One region of the Arthrobacter sp. B0427-1-12 genome, then DNA from elsewhere that is predicted to be linked to it. Evidence: riboswitches for the same ligand, from Rfam matches in the RefSeq annotation. Region 1 holds a riboswitch; each other region holds the start of a gene.
The links. A riboswitch is a leader RNA that binds a small molecule or an ion and turns the genes downstream of it on or off. The one in region 1 is predicted to bind glycine.
Positions count from the first base shown of each region.

Region 2: another riboswitch for glycine. It lies ahead of cycA (D-serine/D-alanine/glycine transporter); the one in region 1 lies ahead of gcvP (aminomethyl-transferring glycine dehydrogenase).
Region 3: another riboswitch for glycine. It lies ahead of cycA (D-serine/D-alanine/glycine transporter); the one in region 1 lies ahead of gcvP (aminomethyl-transferring glycine dehydrogenase).

Region 1 is NZ_JBNHIC010000022.1:56,896-64,945, forward strand. It holds gene AC5RWU_RS14110 (helix-turn-helix domain-containing protein) at 1-80, opposite strand, end outside; gene cycA (D-serine/D-alanine/glycine transporter) at 105-1,631, opposite strand; glycine riboswitch at 1,876-1,980, shown strand; glycine riboswitch at 1,982-2,095, shown strand; gene gcvP (aminomethyl-transferring glycine dehydrogenase) at 2,147-5,011, shown strand; gene gcvT (glycine cleavage system aminomethyltransferase GcvT) at 5,031-6,167, shown strand; gene gcvH (glycine cleavage system protein GcvH) at 6,337-6,714, shown strand; gene glyA (serine hydroxymethyltransferase) at 6,711-8,039, shown strand; gene AC5RWU_RS14140 (L-serine ammonia-lyase) at 8,049-8,050, shown strand, end outside.
Region 2 is NZ_JBNHIC010000069.1:1,588-9,637, reverse strand. It holds gene AC5RWU_RS21785 (pentapeptide repeat-containing protein) at 701-1,573, shown strand; gene AC5RWU_RS21780 (hypothetical protein) at 1,673-1,825, shown strand; gene AC5RWU_RS21775 (hypothetical protein) at 1,944-2,237, shown strand; partial or broken gene AC5RWU_RS21770 (IS21 family transposase) at 2,275-2,609, shown strand; gene AC5RWU_RS21765 (hypothetical protein) at 2,894-3,106, shown strand; gene AC5RWU_RS21760 (dihydrofolate reductase family protein) at 3,191-3,751, shown strand; gene AC5RWU_RS21755 (NADPH-dependent FMN reductase) at 4,030-4,626, shown strand; gene cycA (D-serine/D-alanine/glycine transporter) at 4,921-6,399, opposite strand; glycine riboswitch at 6,557-6,654, opposite strand; partial or broken gene AC5RWU_RS21745 (IS30 family transposase) at 7,527-8,050, opposite strand, start outside.
Region 3 is NZ_JBNHIC010000011.1:9,487-17,536, forward strand. It holds gene AC5RWU_RS09060 (AI-2E family transporter) at 1-97, shown strand, start outside; gene AC5RWU_RS09065 (SGNH/GDSL hydrolase family protein) at 159-980, shown strand; gene cycA (D-serine/D-alanine/glycine transporter) at 1,022-2,518, opposite strand; glycine riboswitch at 2,899-3,004, opposite strand; gene AC5RWU_RS09075 (hypothetical protein) at 3,159-3,932, shown strand; gene AC5RWU_RS09080 (MarR family winged helix-turn-helix transcriptional regulator) at 3,907-4,368, opposite strand; gene AC5RWU_RS09085 (multidrug effflux MFS transporter) at 4,447-5,658, shown strand; partial or broken gene AC5RWU_RS09090 (alpha-amylase family glycosyl hydrolase) at 5,621-7,081, opposite strand; gene AC5RWU_RS09095 (DUF4389 domain-containing protein) at 7,217-8,050, shown strand, end outside.

The DNA.
Region 1 (8,050 bases):
TCGGATTCCAGCGCACGGCGCAAGGCGCCGGCCTCCGCAGCCTGGAGTGCCGGCGTCGTGCGCGGTTTGAGCTGTGCCATGAAGGTATTGTCCACCGATGACAGCTACTTTGCAGTGGCTGCGAACCCTTCGGCTGCGTCCTTCTCGGCCGCCACCAGTGCCCTGAACTCGGCCCGGCGGGCCTGGTGGTAGGGGTTGCGGCGCAGCACTAAATAGCCAATGCCCAAGGCCACGAACCACAGCGGCGTGACCAGCAGGGCCCGGAGGGTGTCCGGCTCCTGGGTCAGGGCCCAGATGATGAAGGCGAAGAATGCCATGACGACGGCGCACATGGCAATGCCGCCGGGCATCTTGAACTTTGATGCGGCATGCAAGTGCGGGCGGCGCTTCCGGTAGACGATGTAGCTGACCAGGATGATGGTCCAGACGAACATGAACAGCAGTGCGGAGATGGTGGTGACCAGCGTGAAGGCCGCGATGATCGATTCGCCGGCATACAGCAGCACGACGCCGGCCAGCAGGAAGGTGCAGGAGAAGACCAGCGCGTTGCGCGGCACCCGGCGCGGGGACAGGCGGCCGAAGGTCTTGGGGGCGTCGCCTTCATGCGCCAGGCCGAATACCATGCGCGAGGTGGAATATATCCCCGAATTCGCGCTGGATGCCGCGGAAGTGAGGACCACGAAGTTGATCACGCCGGCGGCGATGGCCAGCCCTGCGAGGGCGAACATGCCCACGAAGGGGCTGCGGTCCGCCGAGAATTCCCGCCACGGCGTCACAGAAACAATCACCGTCAGCGCGACCACGTAGAACAGCATCACGCGGATCGGAATGGAGTTGATGGCCCTGGGGAGGTTCTGTTCCGGATCCTTGGCCTCCGCCGCGGTAGTGCCCACCAGTTCGATGCCCACGAAGGCGAATACGGCGATCTGGAATCCGGCGATAAAGCCCATCGGGCCGGTCGGGAACATGCCGCCGTCGTTCCAGAGGTTAGCGAAGGTGGCCTCGGAGCCGTTCGGGGCGGTGAAGCCGGTGATGATGAATACCAGGCCGACCACGATGAGGCCAACGATGGCGATGATCTTGATCAGGGCGAACCAGAATTCGGTTTCACCGAAGGCCTTGACCGTGGGCAGGTTGAGCCCCAGCAGCAGCAGGATGGCGGCCAGCGCGGGGATCCAGAGCTGGAGGTCCGGCCACCAGAAGGCCACATAGCCGGCGATGGCGATCACGTCCGCGATGCCGGTGACAATCCAGCAGAACCAGTAGGTCCAGCCGGTGAAGAACCCGGCCCAGGGCCCCAGCAGGTCCGCGGCGAAGTCGCTGAAGGACTTGTAATTCAGGTTGGACAGCAGGATTTCGCCCATGGCCCGCATGACGAAGAAGAGCATGAAGCCGATGATCATGTAGACGAAGATGACCGACGGACCGGCCAGTGAAATCGTCTTGCCCGAACCCATGAACAGGCCGGTGCCGATGGCGCCGCCGATCGCGATCAGCTGGATGTGGCGGTTGGCGAGCTGGCGTTCGAGGTGGGGCTCGCCCTGGTGCTGCTCGTTGAAAGTGACCAAGTGGGAGTGGCCCTCCCCGGGAACCGCGGCTTCGGCGTCGGGCGGAATGGGGCGGTTGGACATCGGACTTCTTTCTGTCATCGGATCGATGGGCGCGCGGTGGTGCTAATCGTAAGGACCGGGCATGTCGTCCTTGTTCCGCCTCAGCGCACCTGAAATTCAGTGTGAGTCGGCTCACGAGCGAAAGTCAATTTGGTTGACGTTGCGGACGGTATGGGCGAAGCAGGGGGCGCCATGTAGAATCTTGCTCAAGGATAGGCTCCGGCGTATAGTTGTGAGTCGCATCACCCATAATTGAACATGCCTCTGAACCGCGGCGGGAGAGTCCTGCTGATGCTCAATCCGATCAGCAGGCGCCGTAGGAGCAAATCCTCCCCAGGAATCTCTCAGGCCCCTGTACCGCTGCGGCAAGGCAACTCTGGAAAGCAGTCAGGCGGCCAGCTCGCCGGACTCACCGACGGTGCAAGCGCCGAACCTGTGGAAACAGGTGGCGCGGAATCTCTCAGGTCCAATACAGAGCGGGGAGGAACTCGATCCGATTGGCGTCCCTGGACGCCGGAATACCCTGGAGTTCCCCCATGACGGTTCAATCAACAGAAACAGCCTTCGTCGACCGCCACATCGGCGCCCGCAGCAATGACGCGGAGACGATGCTCAAGCAGCTGGGCTACGCCAGCGTGGACCAGCTTGTCGACACCGCCGTTCCGGCGGACATCCGCCAGAGCGCGCCGCTGAACCTGCCGCCCGCCCGCAGCGAAATGGAAGTCCTTGCGGACCTGCGTGCGCTCGCTGCGAAGAACACCGTGGCCGTCCAGATGATTGGCCAGGGCTACTACGACACCGTGACCCCGCCGGTCATCCTGCGCAATGTCCTGGAGTCTCCGGCCTGGTACACCGCCTACACCCCCTACCAGCCCGAAATCTCGCAGGGCCGGCTCGAGGCCCTGCTCAACTTCCAGACCATGGTCGAGGACCTGACGGCACTGCCGATCGCCAACGCCTCCATGCTGGATGAAGCCACCGCCGTGGCCGAGGCCGTGCTGCTGATGCGCCGCGTCAACAAGGCGCACCAGGACGGCAAAGTCGTCCTGGACCAGGACGTGCTGCCGCAGACCATTGCAGTCGTTAAGGGCCGGGCCAAGGCACTGGACTTCGAGGTTGAGGTTGTGGACCTGTCCGCCGGACTGCCCGAAGGGGACATCGTCGGCATCGTGCTGCAGCAGCCGGGTGCCTCCGGCAACGTCGGCAGCCACGCTGCGGTGATCAAGGCCGCGAAGGCCCGCGGTGCCATGGTGACGGTCGCTGCCGACCTGCTGGCCCTCACTCTCATCACCCCGCCCGGCGACCAGGGCGCCGATATCGCCGTCGGCAACTCCCAGCGCTTCGGCGTGCCGCTGTTCTACGGTGGCCCGCACGCTGCCTACATGGCCGTGCGCACGGGCCTGGAGCGCTCGCTGCCGGGCCGGCTGGTCGGCGTCTCCAAGGACTCCGCCGGTACTGCCGCCTACCGTCTGGCCCTGCAGACACGCGAACAGCACATCCGCCGCGAAAAGGCCACGTCCAACATCTGCACGGCCCAGGCCCTGCTGGCGATCGTTTCCAGCATGTACGCCGTCTACCACGGCCCGGAGGGCCTGAAGGCCATCGCGCAGCGGACCAGCGGCCACGCCCGCACCCTGGCCTCCGTCCTCACGGGCGCCGGCTTGGAGCTCGCCTCGGAGCACTTCTTCGACACCCTCACCGTCCGCGTCCCGGGCCGTGCGGGCGAGGTCATCAAGGCCGCCGAGGCCAAGGGCATCAACCTGCGCAGCATCGACGCGGACCAGGTGGGCATCTCCTGCGACGAAACCACGACGGCGGCACACCTGGCCGCGGTTGCCGGAGCCTTCGGTGTCGACGACGCTGAGGCCAAGGTCCGGGCGGCCGCCTCGGCGACCCCCGGTTTCGAGCTGAAGTCTGACGTCGAACGCACCTCCGCGTACCTGACCCACCCTGTCTTCCACATGCACCGGTCCGAGACGCAGATGCTCCGCTACCTGCGCCGCCTGTCCGACCGCGACCTGGCGCTGGACCGGACCATGATTCCGCTGGGCTCCTGCACCATGAAGCTGAACGCGACGGCGGAGATGGAATCCATCAGCTGGCCGGAGTTCGCCTCCATCCACCCCTTCGCTCCGGATCACCAGACCGTGGGCTGGCGGGAACTGATCGCCGACCTGGAGGCCCGGCTGTCCGAGATCACCGGCTACGCCGGCGTCTCCATCCAGCCGAACGCCGGATCGCAAGGCGAGTACGCCGGCCTGCTGGCCATCCGCCGTTACCACCTGGCCAACGGCGATGACCAGCGCGATGTCTGCCTGATCCCTGCTTCCGCACACGGCACCAACGCCGCGTCCGCGGTGCTGGCGGGCCTGAAGGTCGTCGTCGTGGCCACCGCGCACGACGGCACGATCGACCACGCCGACCTGAAGGCAAAGATCGAGAAGCATGCCGACCAGCTGGCCGGCATCATGATCACCTACCCGTCCACTCACGGCGTGTACGACGCCGACGTCCGCGAGGTCTGCGATGCGGTCCACGCCGCCGGCGGCCAGGTGTACATCGACGGAGCCAACCTGAACGCGCTGGTCGGCCTGGCCAAGCCGGGTCAGTTCGGCGGCGACGTGTCCCACCTGAACCTGCACAAGACCTTCTGCATCCCGCACGGCGGCGGCGGACCCGGCGTCGGCCCGGTCGCCGTGGCCGAGCACCTGGTGCCGTTCCTGCCCGGCAACGCGGCTCTGGCGGAGGACGAGGGCAAGGGCATTCCGGTGTCCGCGTCCAAGTATGGATCCGCCGGCGTGCTGCCCATCTCCTGGGCGTACGTGGCCATGATGGGCGGGGAAGGCCTGACCCAGGCCACCAAGAGCGCACTGCTGGCCGCCAACTACATTGCCTCCCGCCTCAATGAGCACTTCCCCGTGCTCTACACCGGCAACGACGGCTTGGTGGCACACGAGTGCATCCTGGACCTGCGCGAACTGACCGCCCGCACCGGCGTCACCGCGGAGGATGTGGCCAAGCGCCTGATCGACTACGGCTTCCACGCCCCGACGCTGGCGTTCCCCGTAGCCGGCACGCTGATGGTCGAGCCGACCGAGTCCGAGGACCTCGCGGAGATCAACCGCTTCATCGACGCGATGATTTCCATCCGCGGCGAGATCGAGCAGGTGGCCAACGGCGACTTCACCGCCGAGGCCAGCCCGCTGCGCCTGGCTCCGCACACTGCGGCAGCCGTGGCCAGCTCCGACTGGGACCGCAAGTACAGCCGCGAGCAGGCGGTCTTCCCGCTGCCCTCGCTGAAGATGGATAAGTACTTTGCGCCGGTTGGCAGGATCGACGGCGCCGCCGGCGACCGCAACCTGATCTGCTCCTGCCCGCCGATCGAAGAATTCGCCAACTAAGGATCCGTGAGGAACGTTTATGAGCACTGAAGCTGCAACCAGCCAGTACACAGCCCTCTACGCAGAGCACGAGAAGCTTGGCGCGTCCTTCACCGACTTCGGTGGGTGGCAGATGCCGCTCAAGTACAGCAGCGAGCTGGCCGAGCACCATGCCGTCCGGAAGTCCGCCGGCCTGTTCGACCTGTCCCACATGGGAGAGGTCTGGGTCACCGGCCCCGAGGCCGGCAAATTCCTGGACTACGCGCTGGCGGGCAAGCTGTCCGGCATCACTGTGGGCAAGGCGAAGTACTCCCTCATCTGCAACGAAGCCGGCGGCATCATCGATGACCTGATCAGCTACCGCCGCGCGGAGGACAAGTACCTCGTTGTCCCCAACGCCGGCAATGCCAAGGTGGTTGCCGCCGCCCTGGCCGAGCGCGCCGCCAACTTCGACGTGGTAGTGGACGACCAGACCGCTGCCACCTCCCTGGTGGCTGTGCAGGGTCCGCGCAGCGTGGACATCCTGCTCACCCTTGTTCCGGCGGCGCAGCACTCCATCGTCACGGACATGAAGTACTACGCAGCGGACGAAGTCGAGTTCACCTTCGGCGCCGGTCCGGTGAAGCTGCTGCTGGCCCGCACCGGCTACACCGGCGAGGACGGCTTTGAAATCTACGTGCCGAACGAGCAGGCAGCCGCGCTGTGGTCCGCCCTGCTGGAAGCCGGCCGGGAGTTTGAGCTGCAGCCGGCCGGCCTGGCCTGCCGCGACTCCCTGCGCCTGGAAGCCGGCATGCCGCTGTACGGCAACGAACTGTCCCTGGAGACCAGTCCGTACGACGCCGGTCTGGGTCCGGTTGTGGCGCTGTCCAAGGAAGGCGACTTCGTGGGCCGCGCCGCGCTGGAAGCCAAGAAGGCGGAGGGTTCGCCCCGCAAGCTGGTCGGCCTGAAGGGCCTGGGCCGCCGGGCGGGCCGTTCCCACTACCCAGTCACGGTGGACGGCAAGGTTATCGGCGAAGTCACCTCCGGTGCCCCGAGCCCGACTCTTGGCTACCCGGTTGCCCTGGCCTACGTCGACACCGACTACGCCGAGATCGGCACCAAAGTCGACGTCGACCTGCGCGGCAAGGCGGAGCCGTTCGAAGTCGTAGCGCTTCCGTTCTACAAGCGCGCCAAGTAGGTTCGCTGGCTGGGTTTGGTGCCGGGGCGGGAGATTTTTCAACGCGCTTAGACACGTCGCTCGTTCCTCGCTCCGCGATGCCCGCTTATGAATAAATCTCCCGCCCCTCACCCGCCACAGCCCACTCGATAACAGAGTTTCCGTTAGCACTTCCCGAAAGGTATTGATTATGAGCAAGGTTCAGTCCGGTCTTCGTTATTCGGCCGAGCATGAGTGGGTTGACTCGGCATCGCCCGTCAAGGTTGGCATCTCGCAGGTGGCTGCCGACGCCCTCGGCGACGTCGTCTACGTCGACCTGCCCGAAGCGGGCAGCACCGTCACCGCCGGCGAAACCTGCGGCGAGGTCGAGTCCACGAAGTCCGTTTCCGACCTGTACTCCCCGGTCTCCGGCGAGGTCGCCGAGGTCAACCAGGCCGCCATCGATGACCCGAGCCTGCTGAACTCCGATCCGTACGGTGCCGGCTGGCTGTTCACTGTCAACGTCACCGAAGAGGGCAAGCTGCTCTCCGCCGAGGAGTACGCCGAGGCCAACGGAGGCGAGCTGTGAACGCCGCAAGCGCCGTCGGAATCAATTACCTGGACGGCCTGCTGGCCGAGGTAGACCCGGAAGTCGCTGCGCAGATCGACAATGAGGCCAACCGTCAGCGCCACGGCCTGGAAATGATCGCCTCGGAGAACCACACCGCGGTGGCCGTCATGCAGGCCCAGGGCTCTGTGCTGACCAACAAGTACGCCGAGGGCTACCCGGGCAAGCGCTACTACGGCGGCTGTGAGTTCGTGGACGTCATCGAGCAGCTGGCGATCGACCGCGTCAAGGCGCTCTTTGGCGCCGGGTTCGCGAACGTGCAGCCGCACTCCGGCGCCCAGGCCAACGCTTCAGTGATGCATGCGCTGATCAAGCCGGGTGACACTATCCTGGGCCTGAACCTGGCGCACGGCGGCCACCTGACCCACGGCATGCGGCTCAACTTCTCCGGCCGCCTCTACAATGTGGTGCCCTACCAGGTCTCCGAGGCGGACAACCGCGTGGACATGGCCGAGGTGGAGCGCCTGGCCAAGGAGCACCGACCGAAGCTGATCGTGGCGGGCTGGTCCGCTTATGCCCGCCAGCTGGACTTCGCCGAATTCCGCCGGATCGCCGACGAGATCGGCGCGTACCTGATGGTGGACATGGCGCACTTCGCCGGCCTGGTGGCCGCCGGCCTGCACCCGAGCCCGGTCCCGCACGCCCATGTGGTCACCTCCACCACGCACAAGACCCTGGCCGGTCCGCGCGGCGGCATCATCCTGACCAATGACGCGGACATCGCCAAGAAGATCAACAGCGCGGTCTTCCCCGGACAGCAGGGCGGCCCGCTGGAGCACGTGATCGCTGGCAAGGCCGTGGCCTTCAAGATCGCCGCGACCCCGGAGTTCAAGGAGCGCCAGGAGCGCGTGCTGGCCGGCGCCCGGATCCTGGCTGAGCGCCTAACGCAGCCGGATGTTGCCGCCAAGGGCATTTCCGTCCTGACCGGCGGCACCGACGTGCACCTGGTCCTGGTGGACCTGCGCAACTCTGAGCTCGACGGCCAGCAGGCGGAGGACCGCCTGGCTGCCATCGACATCACCGTCAACCGCAACGCAGTGCCGTTCGACCCTCGCCCGCCGATGGTCACCTCCGGCCTGCGCATCGGCACCCCCGCCCTTGCCACCCGTGGCTTCGGCGAGGAGGCCTTCCGCGAGGTCGCCGACATCATCGCCGAGGCCCTGGTGGCCCCGGCGGATGCCGACCTCGCTCCGCTGAAGAACCGCGTCCAGGCCCTGGCCGGCGCGTTCCCCCTGTACCCGGGCGTCGCCGACCTTTCCGGCACCGGCCAGGACAAGTCAGACTAAGGAGCCATCAT
Region 2 (8,050 bases), on a different contig from region 1:
GATCACGCGCTGACAATTCGATTAAGGACGGCAAACGCTCTCCGACTCACAATACAATCCGCTCACAGCTCCAGGATCAGACCGCTCATATGCCGGTGCCGCTACGTAACAGCCATCCCCGAGAGATTATGCGTGCGGCCGAATAGCTGTGAATCGCGATTCACACCGAATAGCTAGTCTGTCCTCCAGCGGATGCCGTCCAAGACTTGATTCTGTCCCGTTTGAGTATCCCTGAACGGACACTTTTCCGGGCGGGTCTAACGCGGCATGATTCGCCGATCCATGCCGGTCTCATCTGTCATTTTCCGAAGCCGTCTGCACGGAATGTCGAACACGCGGGCACAACTCTGGTGGTCAGATGAGAGCCGCTCACGTCCTATGGACGACTGCACCTTCGGTGCAGCCCCGCTCCCGGCATTTCTTGCACCGTTGGTCACCACTGGGATGAATTGGCGGCTTCAGTGTCCGCGGTAGCGGTGCCGTCAGCTGCCGAGTGGGACGTGTCGTTGAAGTGGCCCAGCGGGGATGCCCAGGTATTCTGATGCCAGTGATATTTCATATTTCTCTGTGACCCACAGTCCTTACAGCGATTCCAGTTCGTTCCTTAGAGGAGCGGTGATTTCGTGCGCCCGCCAGGGGAACCCCAGATGGGGTTCCCCGGCTCACCGGCCCAACACCGAACTCGCCACTGGAAGATCACATGAAAACGACAGCAGCACTCTCCCCTGCGCCCTCTTCACCTGCCCTGGACCGGCAATCCCTGCGCCCTGACTGCGGTAATTGCTTTGCCCTCTGCTGTACAGCCTTCGGCTTCTCGCGTTCGGCGGATTTTGCCCTCGACAAACTCGCCGGCTCTGCCTGCCAGAACCTTGCCCCTGACTTCTCCTGCACCATCCACGACAGCCTGCGCCCGAGGGGATTTCGTGGCTGCACGGTCTTTGACTGCTTCGGGGCCGGCCAGGGCGTATCGCAGGGACTCTTCGCCGGAAAAAACTGGCTCGAGCACCCTGACATCAAAGACGAGATGTTTTCCGCGTTCCAGGCCGCACGCCAGCTACATGAGATGCTCTGGCACCTGGCCGAGGCCCAGTCACGCACCTTCGATCCCGACACCTCAGATCGTGCGGCAGAACTCAGATACACGATCGAGCAGGCGGTCGGTGGGCAGCTGCCGGAGTTGCTGTCACTGGATATTCAAGATCTTCACTCCCAAATGAGGTCAACGCTGATGGATGTCAGCGAAGAAGTGCGGGCCGCCTACTTCGCCTCCGGTGATGATCATCTGGAGTCCGCGCTGAGGCCCGGAGCGGACCTGATGGGCAGGAATCTCAGATCCCGCCGGCTGTGCGGGGCAGATCTCCGAGGCGCCTATCTCATTGCCGCCGATTTGCGTGACAGTGACCTCTCGGGTGCGGACCTGCTCGGCGCAGACTTCAGGGACGCACGGCTCGAAGGCGCTGACTTGTCCAGGGCCCTGTACCTGACACAGCCGCAACTCAACGCCGCGAGAGGCAGCCGCGCAACACTTCTACCCCCGGATCTGACAATGCCCCCGCACTGGCACAACGAATGAACATCACAAGCCCGACCACTCGGGGCCGTCTCAGTTTCTTGGAACTGAGACTTACCGAGCACCGACCAGGCCCACCGGCTCAACAGCCACGACGCCCTCGTGGCAGCCCAGACGATCGCCCTGGACGCCGCCCGCGCCGAAGTGCTGGCCGCCCGTAGCGAACCGGACAAGGACCCGGAAATGGTCGACCGGGTACTGCGCCGCCTGGACCTGCGGACCCTGCTGATCGAGGACAAACCCGTTCACCGGTAAGCACCCTCACGAAGCCCGTCACCGACACCCCGGTAACGGGCTTCGTCATGCGGCCGCGGGTTACAGTGCGCACAGCAGCAATCCGCGACCAGTTCACCAACTCCTGAAAGGACGTCCCATGGATCTGACAATCATCGTTCCCGCAATCGGCATCCTCATCGTTATTATCGCTGGGTTTGCCGTGGCTCGCGCCGCGTCCAGGAGCAAAGCATCGAATCGCTCCAAACAGCGGGGCGGCAGACAGCACAACAGCGGCTCCGATACCGGGTCCGGCTCCTACCCATCCATCGCCTCCTCCGGGGCAGGCAAGCACAATGATCCTGACTCCACCGGCCATGACACGAGTGACTCCGGTTCATCATCCGGTGGATCCTCCGGCGGAGACGGCGGCGGTGGAGGGGGCGGCGAATGATGCGCGCATCTCCGAGCACGGCTGAAGCATCACCTGAGACGCCGGCCGCACGGCCGAGCAGTCGGCGGTACGGGCCAGGGTCACGGATGAGTGGCTGCCCAAGATCGAGGAATGGATCGAAGCGTCCAAGGGCGCATTCGCGTCGACGTCGCCCACCGCAAACTCGTGGCGATGGGCTATACGGGCTCCGAGCGCTCAACCCGCCGGGTGGTCGCGCAGGTACGGACCACATATCAGGCCAGGAACAACCGGGTGCACCGGCCCTGGGTGACCGAGCCCGGGCAATGGCTGCAGTACGACTTCAGCGACGGGCCGGCCATCGACGGACGCAAAGCGGTGTTGTTCGTGGCGTGGCTGGTCCCGCGTAGGCATCCCACAAGCCGGTCCCCCCAACGCACGCCGCCCGACGGAAAAATCCCGAATCAAATGCCCAATTGAAGTACACCCCAACCTGACCTCAGACACCCACCCGGAAAGTTGTCAGAATAGGATTCAAATTCGCATTTACTGGCATATCCTCGGGCAACTCTTAAATTTCAGCCTTACGAAGGTCCAGAGGCGCACGGTAAGCGGCGTTATGGTGTAAGCAATCCGGGGCGGGATCCCCGGGGAACAGTCCTCAAGCTTGTCCTAAGCCCCGAGAGGGATGCTGAAGCATGACCATGGCCCACCGGATCCGGATCGCCGGCCTGCCCCTTCTGCTGGCTTTACTGGCCGTGGCAGCAGGATATGCCGTGGACAGCTGGCGAGGCGCCTTCTACATCGCCCTCATTGTTCTTCTGCTGGCCGTTTCCACTTACCTCTTCGACAGATGCACGCAGTCTCCGCAGGAGAAGAGCGCGCGGCAGGCCCGCAAGGGAAAGCGTTAAGGACCGGGACTGCGCCTTCGAACACACCCAGGGCCAAATACTGAGCTGCAGTACTGTCGGACCCGCTACCGAGAAGGGCTTCTGATGGGCAACGTGACCTATTCAATGAACGTCTCACTTGACGGCTACATCGCCGGGCCGGACGGCAACTTCGACTGGACGGCGCCCGACGAGGAGGTCTTTCGCTTCTGGATCGAGGAGATTCGACAGGTCGGCGTCCACCTGCTGGGACGACGGCTGTACGAGACGATGCTGTACTGGGAGACCGCCGACCAGGATCCATCGCTCGACGAGTCGGAGCTCGAGTGGGCCGCGCTCTGGAAGCCGCTGCCCAAGGTGGTGTTCTCCACCACGCTGTCGGCGGTGCAGGGCAATGCCCGCCTGGCCTCCGGCGGCCTGGCGGAGGAGATCGAGCGGTTGCGAGCCCAGAGGGAGGGTGAGATCGCGATCGGCGGCGCGACTCTCGCCGCCGAGGTGGCCGCGTTGGGTCTGATCGACGAGTACCGGGCCGTGGTCTACCCGGTGCTGGTTGGCGGTGGCATTCCGTTCTTTCCCCGACATGAGCGCCGGGTGGATCTCGAACTCGTCGAGACCCGCACCTTCAGCTCGAGTGTCGTATACCTCCGCTCCCGCGTGGCGCGCTAGCTCTACGCGGTCAGGTTTGTCGCGCGAAATTACGGACGTGTCGCGTGCGTAAGCCGGTCCTTCACCGCGACACCCCAGGTCCCTCCCCGCGGCAGAAAAATCTCTGTGAATCGCAACGGTATTGGCGTGTTTTAGGCAGCGGTTAGTGGCCGGTCCCATCCGCGGCTTCCTCTCCCAGTTATGTCCAGACGTTCCACTTCTCATGAACTGGGACGCGCCGATCCAGCAACACTGAGTTGACGAGCCGGTTCCGGCCGGCTGACGGAAGGAACACTGCAATGGCTTACAAGATCGGTTACTTCATCGGGAGCCTGGCCACCGGCTCCATCAACCGCACCCTCTCCAAAGCGCTGATCAAGCTCGCACCCTCGGAGCTCGAATTCACCGAAATCCCCATCAAAGACCTCCCGCTGTACAGCTGGGACTACGACGCCGACTTCCCGCCCGAGGCACGGAACCTGAAGCAGGCCATCGAGGGCTCGGACGGCATCCTGTTTGTTTCCCCGGAGTACAATCGGTCCATCCCCGGCGCCCTGAAGAACGCGATCGACTGGGGATCCCGGCCCTGGGGGTCCAACTCCTTCGCCCGCAAACCCACCGCCATCATCGGCGCCTCCCCCGGCGGCATCGGCACCGCCGTCATGCAGTCCTCCATGCGCAGCATCCTGAGCTTCCTCGACGCCCCGCAGCTGAACGCCCCGGAGGCCTACATCTCCTTTAACCCCGACATCTACACGGACGACGGCGAGGTCAAGGACGACAGCACGGCCGGGTTCCTGCGCCACTACATGGAGGAGTACTACGCCTTCGTCCAGCGGGTCCACGCGTCGGCACCCGGCCACATCGGCGACGAAGACCCCGACACACGGAAATAATGCCCGCCGGCCTTAGGCAGCGCGGCGCCTGAAAACCCCGCCGGCCGGCTCAGGCCCGCGGCCGGCACCGCCGCAGGCCCGCCGCGGGCAGCAGTTCACCCGTGCCCGGTCGTTGAACATAACCTGCACCTGCTGAAGGGACTGTGCCCGCGGGAGGTTACCTGGTGCCGGTTTACGGGCAGCGATCGGCGGTCATCTGCGCAAAGAACAGGAACGCCCAGGGTGCGGGCGGAGGGCCCCGCGCACTGCGCGGGGCCTCCGTCGATCGGGGCGCCGGGGCTGCCCGCGGCAGGACTATTCGGCGGCCCCCACCTGGGCGGTTTCGCGGGCGCCGGGTTCCCGGCCCTCGGCGTCCAGCTGGGCGCGGAACGCCGCGGAGCGGGCGATATGGGCCGGCCTGCGCCGGATGATGGCCCAGGCGATGCCCAGGATGACGAACCAGACCGGGGTGATCAGCAGCGCGGTCAGCGTGTCCGGCTGGGTCGTCAGCGCCCACAGGACAAAGGCGAAGAACGCAAACACCACCCAGACCATCACGATACCGCCGGGCATCTTGAACCTGGAGGCGGCGTGCAGGTGCGGGCGGCGCTTCCGGAAGACCAGGTAGCTGGCCAGGATGATGGACCAGACAAACATGAAGCAGACCGCGGAAACCGTGGTCACCATGCCGAACGCCGCGCCGATGTTGTCGCCGGCATACAGGAGTACGACCCCGGAGAGCAGCAGCACACAGGACAGGAACAGTGCGTTACGGGGTACCTTGCGCGAGGACAGCCCGGCGAAGACGGAGGGAGCATCGCCTTCCTGCGCCAGGCCATACACCATGCGGGAGGTCGAGTAGACCCCGGAGTTGGCCGAGGACATCGCCGAGGTCAGCACGACCAGGTTGACGACCGTGGCGGCCATGCCGAGCCCGGCCAGCGAGAACATGCCGATGAAGGGGCTGTGGCCGGCTTCGAACTGGGTCCAGGGAGTGACCGACATCAGGATGATCAGGGCGCCGACGTAGAAGAGCAGCACACGGATCGGAATGGAATTGATGGCCTTGGGAAGGTTCTTTTCCGGATCCTTGGCCTCGGCCGCCGTCGTTCCCACCAGTTCGATGCCCACAAAGGCGAAGACGGCGATCTGGAAGCCTGCCACGAAGCCCATGAATTCCTGCGGGAAGAAACCGCCGTGGCTCCACAGGTTGCTAAAGCCTGCCGGGCCGGCATCGGACTCGAAGCCGGTGAAGATCATGACCAGGCCGGTCACGATCAGCGCCACGATGGCGATGATCTTGATCAGCGCGAACCAGAACTCGGTCTCACCGAAGGCCTTGACGGTGGCCAGGTTGAGCAGCAGCAGGACGGCCACGGTGAAGACACCCGGAATCCACAGCGAGATGCCCGGCACCAGTTCGTTGGCGTAGCCGGCGATGGCAATGACGTCGGCGATGCCGGTGACCACCCAGCAGAACCAGTAGGTCCAGCCGGTGAAGAAGCCGGCCCACGGGCCCAGCAGGTCCCCGGCGAAGTCGCTGAAGGACTTGTAGGACAGGTTGCTCAGCAGCAGTTCGCCCATGGCCCGCATGACGAAGAAGAGCATGAAGCCGATGATCATGTAGACAAAGATCACCGAGGGTCCGGCCGCCGAGATGGTCTTGCCCGAGCCCATGAACAGACCGGTTCCGATGGCACCGCCGATGGCAATGAGCTGGATGTGGCGGTTGGACAGCTGCCGCTCAAGGTGGGGTGCGTCAACAGGCTTGGTTGGACGAGGTTGAGTCGTCATGAGGAACTCCGTAGTTCAAGCGGCACCGGGGTGGCACGGTGATTGTGTTCCTCCCCGCTCTGTCTTGGACCTGAGAGTTTCCGCGCCCACTGCTCTCGCAGGTGCCGCTTGCACCGTCGGTGAGCCAGGTTGCTGCCTGACTGCTTTCCAGAGTTGCCTCGCCGCGGCGGTACATGGGCCTGAGAGATTCCTGGGGAGGATTTGCTCCTACGGCGCCTGCTGAATGTACCGGCAGAACTCTCCCGCCGCAGATCACAAGCATGACCCACTTTGAAGTGAGCCGGATCACACCTTAGCGTGGAGGGGCGGCACCACGCAAACGCATCGCGGGCACCGCATTGTTTTTCGCGTATCGACACCACGGCGACGTTGAACAGGTTTAAGGTCGGATGATCAGGCTTCGTCTGTGAAATTGCTGCCCGCTGGTGAACAAGCGGATGGCACCCCACAGGGCCGACTCGGTCCGGGATGGAGGACACGAGACATGCCGGGCGTGGTTTTACGGGGGAAGGGCCGGTGCTCGGCGGCCGGCAGAACCTTGGGTTCGCTACAGGATTTGGATCGGCACCGACACTGGGCCTGCGGCGTGAACTGAATCACCCACAGCTGTATATGCCTTTCGAGCCGTGGCGGGAGATTCCTCCCCGCACACCATCCGGATTGGCGTTAGGGACTGCCCCGGTTTTCGTGGGCTCCTCAATGGTGCTCCACAGGTATTCATCGTGGACCAGCTGAAGTGCCCGGGCAGGCGACTGTGTCCGTTTCATACTGGCGGATAAATAGGGAAAGCCCCTCGGGAGGGGCTTTCAGCAGTTGATGTTTGGTATTGATCAGCGGTGATGCGCTCCTCCTCCCTGGGCGCTGTACGCGCCCTGCCGGTTTCTGTAGTTAAAATTTTAATAATTGCCCGGTTGATCGTCCACCGACACGACGAAGAATTACCGACGCCAAGGCATGGGTTCCTTTCGCCCTTCCGGCCGATGGCTCTGTGCCGCATAAACCGGTCGCACACCGCGACAAAGATGAGCGAGAACTTATGCATGCCTGTGAATGGCCCCAGCGCGATGGAATACGTGTCCCACCAGGGCTCGTGAATGTCCCGTTAGAGGATGGGCGGATTCAGGCGGTCATTGCAACAGGAGGTCTTCGATCAGTTCGATCGGTTTCCTGAACTCTAGTCTTTTGCGCGGCCGGTCGTTGAGTTCCTGGGCGATCCAGTCGAGGTCTGCGGCGCTGTGGACGCTCAGGTCGGTGCCTTTGGGGAAGTACTGGCGCAGCAGGCCGTTGGTGTTTTTGTTGATGCCGCGCTGCCAGGGCGAGTGCGGGTCGCAGAAGTAGATCTCGATGCCGGTATCGATCTTCACGGTTTTCCAGTCCTGCATCTCAATGCCCTGATCCCAGGTCAGGGAATGCCGCAGCACATCGGGGAGCGTCTTGATCTTCGCGGCCAGTGCATCACGCATCTGCTCGGCCTTATACCCGTCCGGCAGGTGCACGAGCATTGTGTAATTGGTGGTCCGTTCGACCAGCGTCCCTCCCAATGCCCCGGCACGGCCCGGTCCTCGACCTCGGCAGGACGCTGGGAAATGTTGATCATTCCCGGGATCCGGTTCTTGCGCTGCCCGGCCTTTCGGCTGGGCTGCCTCATGGC
Region 3 (8,050 bases), on a different contig from region 1:
CCAGGTCTGGACGGGCCGGGAAACGCCGGAGGAGAAACGGTCCGGCCGGCTCCCCGAGGCGGCGCCGGCGGAGGCGGATGGAGCACAGGCCGGATAGCCGGGTGCGAGTTCACCGGAAGTTTGCCCTTCGTCGTCCATTTTGGACTAGCGTGGGCTAAGTGGCAGGGCGGTTTGTTGCACTGGGCGATTCATTCACGGAGGGCGTAGGTGACTGGGAACCGCGCCTGCCCAACGGCGTGCGCGGCTGGGCGGACCGGGTGGCCAAGCAGCTGAGCCGGCAGGATCCGGACTGGGAGTACGCCAATCTGGCGATCCGCAGCAAACGGCTGCACCAGATCATCGAAGACCAGCTTGAACCGGCGATTGCGATGAAGCCTACGCTGGTCAGCCTCTATGCCGGCGGCAACGACATCCTCGAATTCCGCAAGGACTTGGACGGCCTGATGGACCAGTACGAGGCCTTGGTGGCCCGGCTGGCGGAAACCGGTGCGCAGCTGCTGCTGTTCACCGGCTACGACGTGCAGTTGCATCCGATGCTGGAGCCGATGAAGCGCCGCAACTGGCGGTACAACGAGGCCGTGCGCCGGATCGCCCGCAAGTACGACGCGCTGCTGGTGGACTTCTGGTGTTTCGACGCCTACCACGATCCGCGCATGTGGGACGCGGACCGGCTGCACATGTCCAAGGCCGGGCACAAGTACATGGCCGCGCAGGTGCTGCGCGTCCTTGGCGTGGACCACAAGATCAAGCTCAAACCCTTTGAACCCTGGGACACCAAGCGGACGGTCCGGCAGTGGGCGGCCATGGAGCGCGAATGGATGCGCGAATGGGTGCTGCCGATGTTCGGCCGGCGGATCCGCGGCATTACGCTCGGGGACACGCTCAGCCCGCGCTGGCCGGTGCCGATCAAGCCGGCTGACGGGCTCAAGACGCTGGCCCGGGAGCGCCTGCTGGACGCGGCGGAGGCCCGGGAACCCTGAGAGTTCCCGGGCCTCCGGGGTGCTTCACGGTACTGCCGAGGTTACTTCGCCGCGGCGAAGTACTCCTTGGCGGCGGTCTTGTCCGAGGAGACCTCGGCCGCGTGCTCGGCACGGCGGGCCTGGTGCAGCGGCGTCTTGCGGACGAACCAGTAGAAGGCACCCAGGCCAACGAACCAGAGCGGGGTAACCAGCAGGGCCTGCAGCGTATCCGCTTCTTGGGTCAGGGCCCAGAGCAGGAAGCCGAAGAAGGCAAGCACCACGTAGCACATCGCGACACCGCCGGGCATCTTGAACTTGGAGGCCGCATGCAGGTGCGGGCGGCGCTTCCGGTAGACGATGTAGCTGACCAGGATGATGGTCCAGACGAACATGAACAGCAGCGCGGAGATCGTGGTGACCACGGTGAAGGCCTCGATGATGGACTTGCCCGCGTAGAGCAGCACGACGCCGGCCAGCAGGAAGGAGCAGGAGAAGACCAGTGCGTTAGCGGGGACCCGGCGGCGGTTCAGCTGGCCGAAGCGGCGGGGCGCATCGCCGTCGTGCGCCAGGCCGAACACCATGCGGGAGGTGGAGTAAATGCCGGAGTTGGCCGAGGAGGTGGCGGAGGTCAGCACGACGAAGTTGATCACGCCGGCGGCGATGGCCAGGCCGGCCAGTGTGAACATGGTGACGAAGGGGCTCTTGTCCGCGGTGATCTCGCGCCACGGGGTCACGGAGATGATTACCGTCAGGGCGACCACGTAGAACAGCATCACGCGGATCGGGATGGAGTTGACCGCGCGCGGCAGGTTCTTCTCCGGGTCCTTGGTCTCGGCGGCGGCCGTGCCGACCAGTTCGATGCCTACGAAGGCGAACACGGCGATCTGGAAGCCGGCGACGAAGCCCATCGGGCCGGTCGGGAACATGCCGCCGTCGTTCCACAGGTTGGCGAAGGAGGCGGAGTTGCCGTCCGGGGAGGTGAAGTTGGTGAAGACCATGACCAGGCCGACGACGATCAGCGTCACGATGGCGACGATCTTGATCAGGGCGAACCAGAATTCGGTTTCACCGAAGGCCTTCACGGTAGGCAGGTTCAGCGCGAGCAGCACCACGATTGCGGCCAGCGCCGGGATCCACAGCGGCGCGTCGCCCCACCAGAAGGTGACGTAGCCGGCAATGGCGATCACGTCCGCGATGCCGGTGACGATCCAGCAGAACCAGTACGTCCAGCCGGTGAAGAACCCGGCCCAGGGCCCCAGCAGGTCGCCCGCGAAGTCGCTGAAGGACTTGTACTTGAGGTTGGAGAGCAGCAGCTCGCCCATCGCCCGCATGACGAAGAAGAGCATGAAGCCGATGATCATGTAAACGAAGATGACCGACGGACCGGCCAGCGAGATGGTCTTGCCGGAACCCATAAACAGGCCGGTGCCAATGGCGCCGCCGATGGCCAGCAGCTGGATGTGGCGGTTGGAGAGGGAACGGGAAAGATGCGCTTCCTCGGAATGGGCGACGCCGGCGCCGACAGGGGCGGCGTCCGGGGCCTTGGTGGTTTCAGACATGGTGGTCCTTTGGCTGGTGACGGGTTGTGCCGGCACGGTGGCCACAACGGTGTGGCCGATGTGCGGTTGAGGTGCGCACTGGGCGCTGGAGTTCGCCGGACGCAGCTGTGCTGCCCGGGCGGGAAAGGCTAGGCGCGGGGCATTGCTGTTAGCGATCGGCTAGGTGCCGATGGCCGGTGGATGCCCGGCGGGCAGGAGAAGGATCGGGGAGCAGCGACTGCGGGCCGTCATGAGGAACTCCGGTGGTCAGCGGCGCACGGGTGCGCCGCAGTGGATTGGGTTCCTCCCCGCTCTGTCATGGACCTGAGAGTTTCCGCGCAACTGCGGTGCGCTTGCCCCGTCGGTGGGCCGGCTGACAGCCGGCCGCTTTCCAGAGGTGCCTATCCGCGGCGGTACAGGGGCCTGAGAGATTCCTGGGGAGGAGTTGCTCCTACGGCGCCTGCTGATCGATTGGTGGAATCGGCAGGACTCTCCCGCGGCGGATCAGAGGCATATTCAGTTGGATTGCGGATCACCTGAGTGACCCGAGTCACAACTGTACCGGAACTGCCGGGGCATGGGCAAGCGGAGTTTTTGGGACTACGCTCGAAGGACAGTCTCGGCATCCATCGCGCGGGAAATCGGGTGCAACATGGAGAACATGGTGGAGAAGAGGAATCCTCCGGCCTCGTTCGGCGGGAAATCCTTGCTGCGGTGGCAGCGCTGGGCGCTCGGACTGCTTGGCCTGGCGCTGACCGTCCCCGGACTGGCCGGCGTCTTCATGCCCGGGACCAACGTGGGCGGCGTGCCCCTGCTGATCGCAGCGGGCGCGGTGCTGCTCTACATTGCGGTCTCCGGCCAGCAAGTGCTGGCCATCGGCGCGGATGCGCTGGCGCTTTCGCCGCTGCAGATTAAGAGGATGTTCGTCCAGCAGGTAGTCGACGACGTCCGGAACCAGCCGCTGTCCCTGGTGCGCGACGCCGTCGGATCCGCCCGCGGCGACGGCCTGGCCGTCGACATCCCGCCGGAGGTGGACCAGACCCTGCTCGCCTACGAGCGCCTGGACCGGCTGGGCCGCAGGCACGGCTTCCGCGTTGACCAGCCGGACCGCCCGGAGCAGCAGGGCGCGGATCTGCTGATCACCAGGCTCGACGGCGGCCGGTTGCCGGTGGAGGTGAAGTTCCACCATGCCGCGTCCGGGCCGGTGGTGCACAGCGCCATCCGGCAGGCTGAGTCGATCGGGGCCAAAGAGGCGCTGATCATCCTCAATTCCGAGCCGCCGGAAGGCCTGCTGCCCGCAGGAGTGGAAGTGGTCAACGGAACGGTCGACCGGGACGCGTTCGAAGCTGCCGCCACCGGGGCGCTGGTGCGGCTGGGCGTGATCCGGGACGACGTGCGGCCCGTCGTCGTCAACGCCCGGCCAAGCCGTCCCTGATAATCCGCAGTGCCTCCATGGCCGCGTCCAGGTCGGGTGTGGCAGTGCCGATGGCATCGCGGAGCAGGCGGGCGCGTGCCCGGCGGAATGCCGCCATGTTCCGCAGCGCCAGTTCGGTGGCAAAGAGCTCGATGCAGCGCGCATCCGAGGGGCTTGGGCGTTTGTCGGTGAACCCCTTGCGGGCCAGTGAGTTCAAGGTGTTGCTCAGATTGCTCCGCTGCATGCGGGTCCGTGCGGCCAGAGCGGCCGGATGGATGCCCGGCTCGGCGGCGATATGCCGCATGACGGTGGCTTCGGCCGGCGTCAGGGGGGTGGCTCCCGAAATCTCCTCAGCCCTGGCGCGTAGTTCCCGGGCCAGATCGAAGATGAGGTTGACCAGATCGGCTTTGTCGTCGTCGTCATGCGCTGCATCTGGTGTGGAATGCTGGACGCTCACTCTTGGAAGCATACGCGGAATATGGAAAAGTAGTTATGTCTCAATAATTACTTTTGCATAGTCGGAAGGCGGCGCGCCTTGGCCCTTGCCACTGGATCTGCCACAAGGACAGGCAAGCCGATCACCACGCCTCTGCTGCTGGTACTGGCGCTGCTGTCCGCCACCGGGCCCTTTGCCACAGACCTCTACTTGCCGGCATTCCCGCTGATCAAGACGGACCTGGCCACGGATGCCACGGGGGTCCAGCTGACCCTGACCGCCTTCATGGTCGGCATTGCATTCGGGCAGCTCTGCTTTGGGACGCTCTCGGACCGCTTTGGCCGGGTGCGGCCGCTGATCATCGGCTCCGCGGTATGCGTGCTGGCCTCCATTGGCGCGGCGGTGGCTCCGACCCTTTCCCTGCTCGTGGCGGCGCGCTTGGTGCAGGGCTTCAGCGCCGCGGCCGGCGTGGTCATAGCCCGCGCCGTCGTCTCCGACCTCGCCGCCGGCGCCGCCTCCGCCCGGATCTTCAGCCTCATGATGACGGTCAGCGGCATCGCCCCGGTCATCGCGCCGTTCGTTGGCAGCCTGCTGGTCGAATCGCTGGGCTGGCGCGGGGTGCTGTGGACGCTCGCGGGCCTGTTCTTACTGATGCTGGCCGGCATTCTGGCCGGAGTACGTGAAACACACCCGCCGCACCGGCGCGGAACCGGAACCGGCCTTGGGCCGCTGCTGCGCGTGTTCAGGGAACGGCGGTTCGTCGGCTACGTGCTGCTGTTCGCCTGCAGCTTTGGGGTGTTGATGAGCTATATCTCGTCCTCGCCGTTCGTCTACCAGACCATGATGGGGCTGAGCCCGGTGCAGTACGGGATCATGTTCGGCGTCAACGCATTCGGGCTCATCACCTGCGGCGCCATCTCCGCCCGGCTGGCCCACCGGGTCGGGCCGCGGCGCATGGTCCGTGCCGCGGTTCCCACGATGCTGGGAATGGCCCTCGCGCTGCTGATCATGGTCCTGGTGGACGCTCCGCCGCTGCTGTTCGCCATTCCGATCTTCTGCGCCGTCGCCAGCATCGGCTTCATCATGGGCAACACCACCAGCCTGGCGCTTGCCGAGGTGCGCCATGTCGCCGGCAGCGGCTCGGCCGCCTTGGGCGGAACGCAGTTCCTGTTCGGGGCGCTTGTGTCTCCGCTGGTGGGACTGGCTGGGGACCACTCCGCGCTGCCGCTGGCCCTGGTCATGGTGGCTTCCGCCTCCCTGGCCCTGGCCGCGCTCATATGCACGCGCGACCGCACAAAATTCCTCCGCTAGGGCTGCCGGCGCTCCCGGGGCGTTGGACGCGCAGCCACCGGTAGCCGTAGGCGTCCAAGGCCAGGTCCGCCGACCCATCCGGTTTGAGCTCGGTCCTGCCGTCCTGGAGCAGATCCACTAGGACGGTGCCCGCGGCGGGCGGGTTGCCGGCGTCGTCCGTTAAGGCCAGCGGCACGGTCAGCGCTTCTCCGCCCAGATTGTGCAGTGCGACGATGCTGAAGGATTTCCAACTGCAGCGGTGCGCGAGCACCTGCCGGGCCGGCTGCTCCAGCAGTTCGAAGCGGCCCCAGCCCAGCTCGGGGCACTCGCGGTAGCGGCGGATGAGCAGCTGCATGAACGTCAGCAGCGAGTCCGGATCGCGTTTGGCATCGGCAACGTTCACATGCTCCGGGCCGTAGCCGCCTCCGACCACGGGGGAGACCAAGTGTCGCGCGCCGGCGGTGGAGAAGCCGCCGTTCTCCTCGCCGGTCCACTGCATCGGGGTCCGGACCGCCATCCTGCCGTCGGCCTCGAGGTCCTCGCCCATGCCGATCTCCTCGCCGTAGTAGAGCACCGGAGTGCCGGCAGCGAGAACAGCAGCGAGTAGACCATCCGGATGCGGCGGGGGTCGCCGTCGAGCATGGGCGGCAGGCAGCGCTTGAGGCCGCGGCCGAAGACCTGGCCGAACGCGGCGAAGACCTCCCGGCGTTCGTCCTCGGTGAGCTTGTCCGGTGTGAGTTCGTCGTGATTGCGCACGAACGTGGCCCGCTGGGACGACGTGTCCAGCGTCGGGCGGCCGGTCAGCGCCTTGGCGAGGGGGCCGGCGTCGGACCTGGCCAGGGAGAGGTAAAGGTTCTGCATGGCGATGAAATCGAACATCATGGTGAGTTCGTCGCTGTCCTTGCCGCCGAAGAATTTCACCTGTTCCTTGAACGGCAGGTTCACCTCACCCAGCAGGATCGCGTCGCCTTGCGGCGGCCCAGGAAGCTGCGCAGCGCGCGCAGGTAGGCGTGCGGGTCGGCGAATTCCTCCAGCGCGGTGCCGTCCTGGCCGGTGGTGGCCAGGAAATACGGGACCGCGTCCGCGCGGAAGCCGTCCAGACCCACCTGCAGCCAGTAGTCCATGGCCTTGGCGACCTCGTCCTGCACCTTCGGGTTGGCGACGTTCAGGTCCGACTGGTGCTGTAGAAGTGGTGCAGGTACCACTCCCCGGTTTTCTCATCGAGGGTCCAGATGGAGTCCTCCTGGTCCGGGAAGACCACGTCGGATAGAAGGGCATCAGCCAGAGGCAGGTGACGCCCAGGTCCGCCAGATAGTCCACGCGCTCGGCCAGCCCGGTGATGTCCCCCGATGCCGTCGCCGTCGGAATCGAAGAAGGTCTCCACATGCAGGCAATAGACGACCGCGTTCTTCCACCACAGGTCCGAGGTGTCCGTGAGCCGCATGCCCCCGTGTCTAGCACGCCGGCGGCGGGGCGGGCAAGGGTGGGAACGTCCGAGGGCGGCGCGCGGCCTGCCGCGTTGCCCGTCACTCCTGGGCGGCGATATCGTGAAAGCACCCAGCCCGTTCGAGGTGACCATATGGCCGTGAATTGTCCCGCTGACAACTATCCCGCCGGTACTTATCCCGTGCGGGTGGTGGCGTCCCCGGCACCCGGTCCCAACCAGTGGCTGTGGCTGGTGAAATGGCTGCTGGTGATTCCGCACCTGGTGGTGCTGCTGCTCCTGTGGCTGGGGTTCGCCGTTGTCACGGTCATCGCCTTCTTCGCCATCCTCTTCACGGCGCACTATCCGCGGCCGCTGTTCGACTTCAGTGTGGGCGTGCTGCGCTGGCACTGGCGGGTGGCGTACTACTCTTACGGCGTGCTGGGCACCGACCGGTACCCGCCCTTCACTCTGGCCGAGGTCCCGGACTATCCCGCGCATTTCGACGTCGACTATCCGGAGCGGATCTCGCGCGGGCTGGTGCTGGTCAAGTGGTGGCTGCTGGCCATTCCGCACTATCTGGTCCTCGGCGCCGTCTACGCCACCGGAGCCTGGGCAGCGGGGGCGTGGAACCGCGGCGACTGGATGGGCGGCACCGGCGTGGGCAGCGACTGGACGGGTGATGGCTGGCTGGGCGATGGCTGGACGGGCGTCCGCGGCGGCCTCTCGCTGGTCGGAGCGCTGGTCCTGATCGCGGCGGTCTGGTTGCTGTTCACCGCTGTCTATCCGAAAGGCATCTATGACTTCCTGTTGGGACTGCACCGCTGGGCGCTGCGCGTGGCCGGATACGCGGCGCTGATGACCGACCGGTACCCGCCGTTCCGCCTCGACCAGGGTCCGGAGGAACCTGCCAGGTACGACGGCGGTACGCCTCCGGGTGCCGCACCGCCGGCGGCTACCGGGCCGTGGACGCCAGGCTGGGTGGCCGCG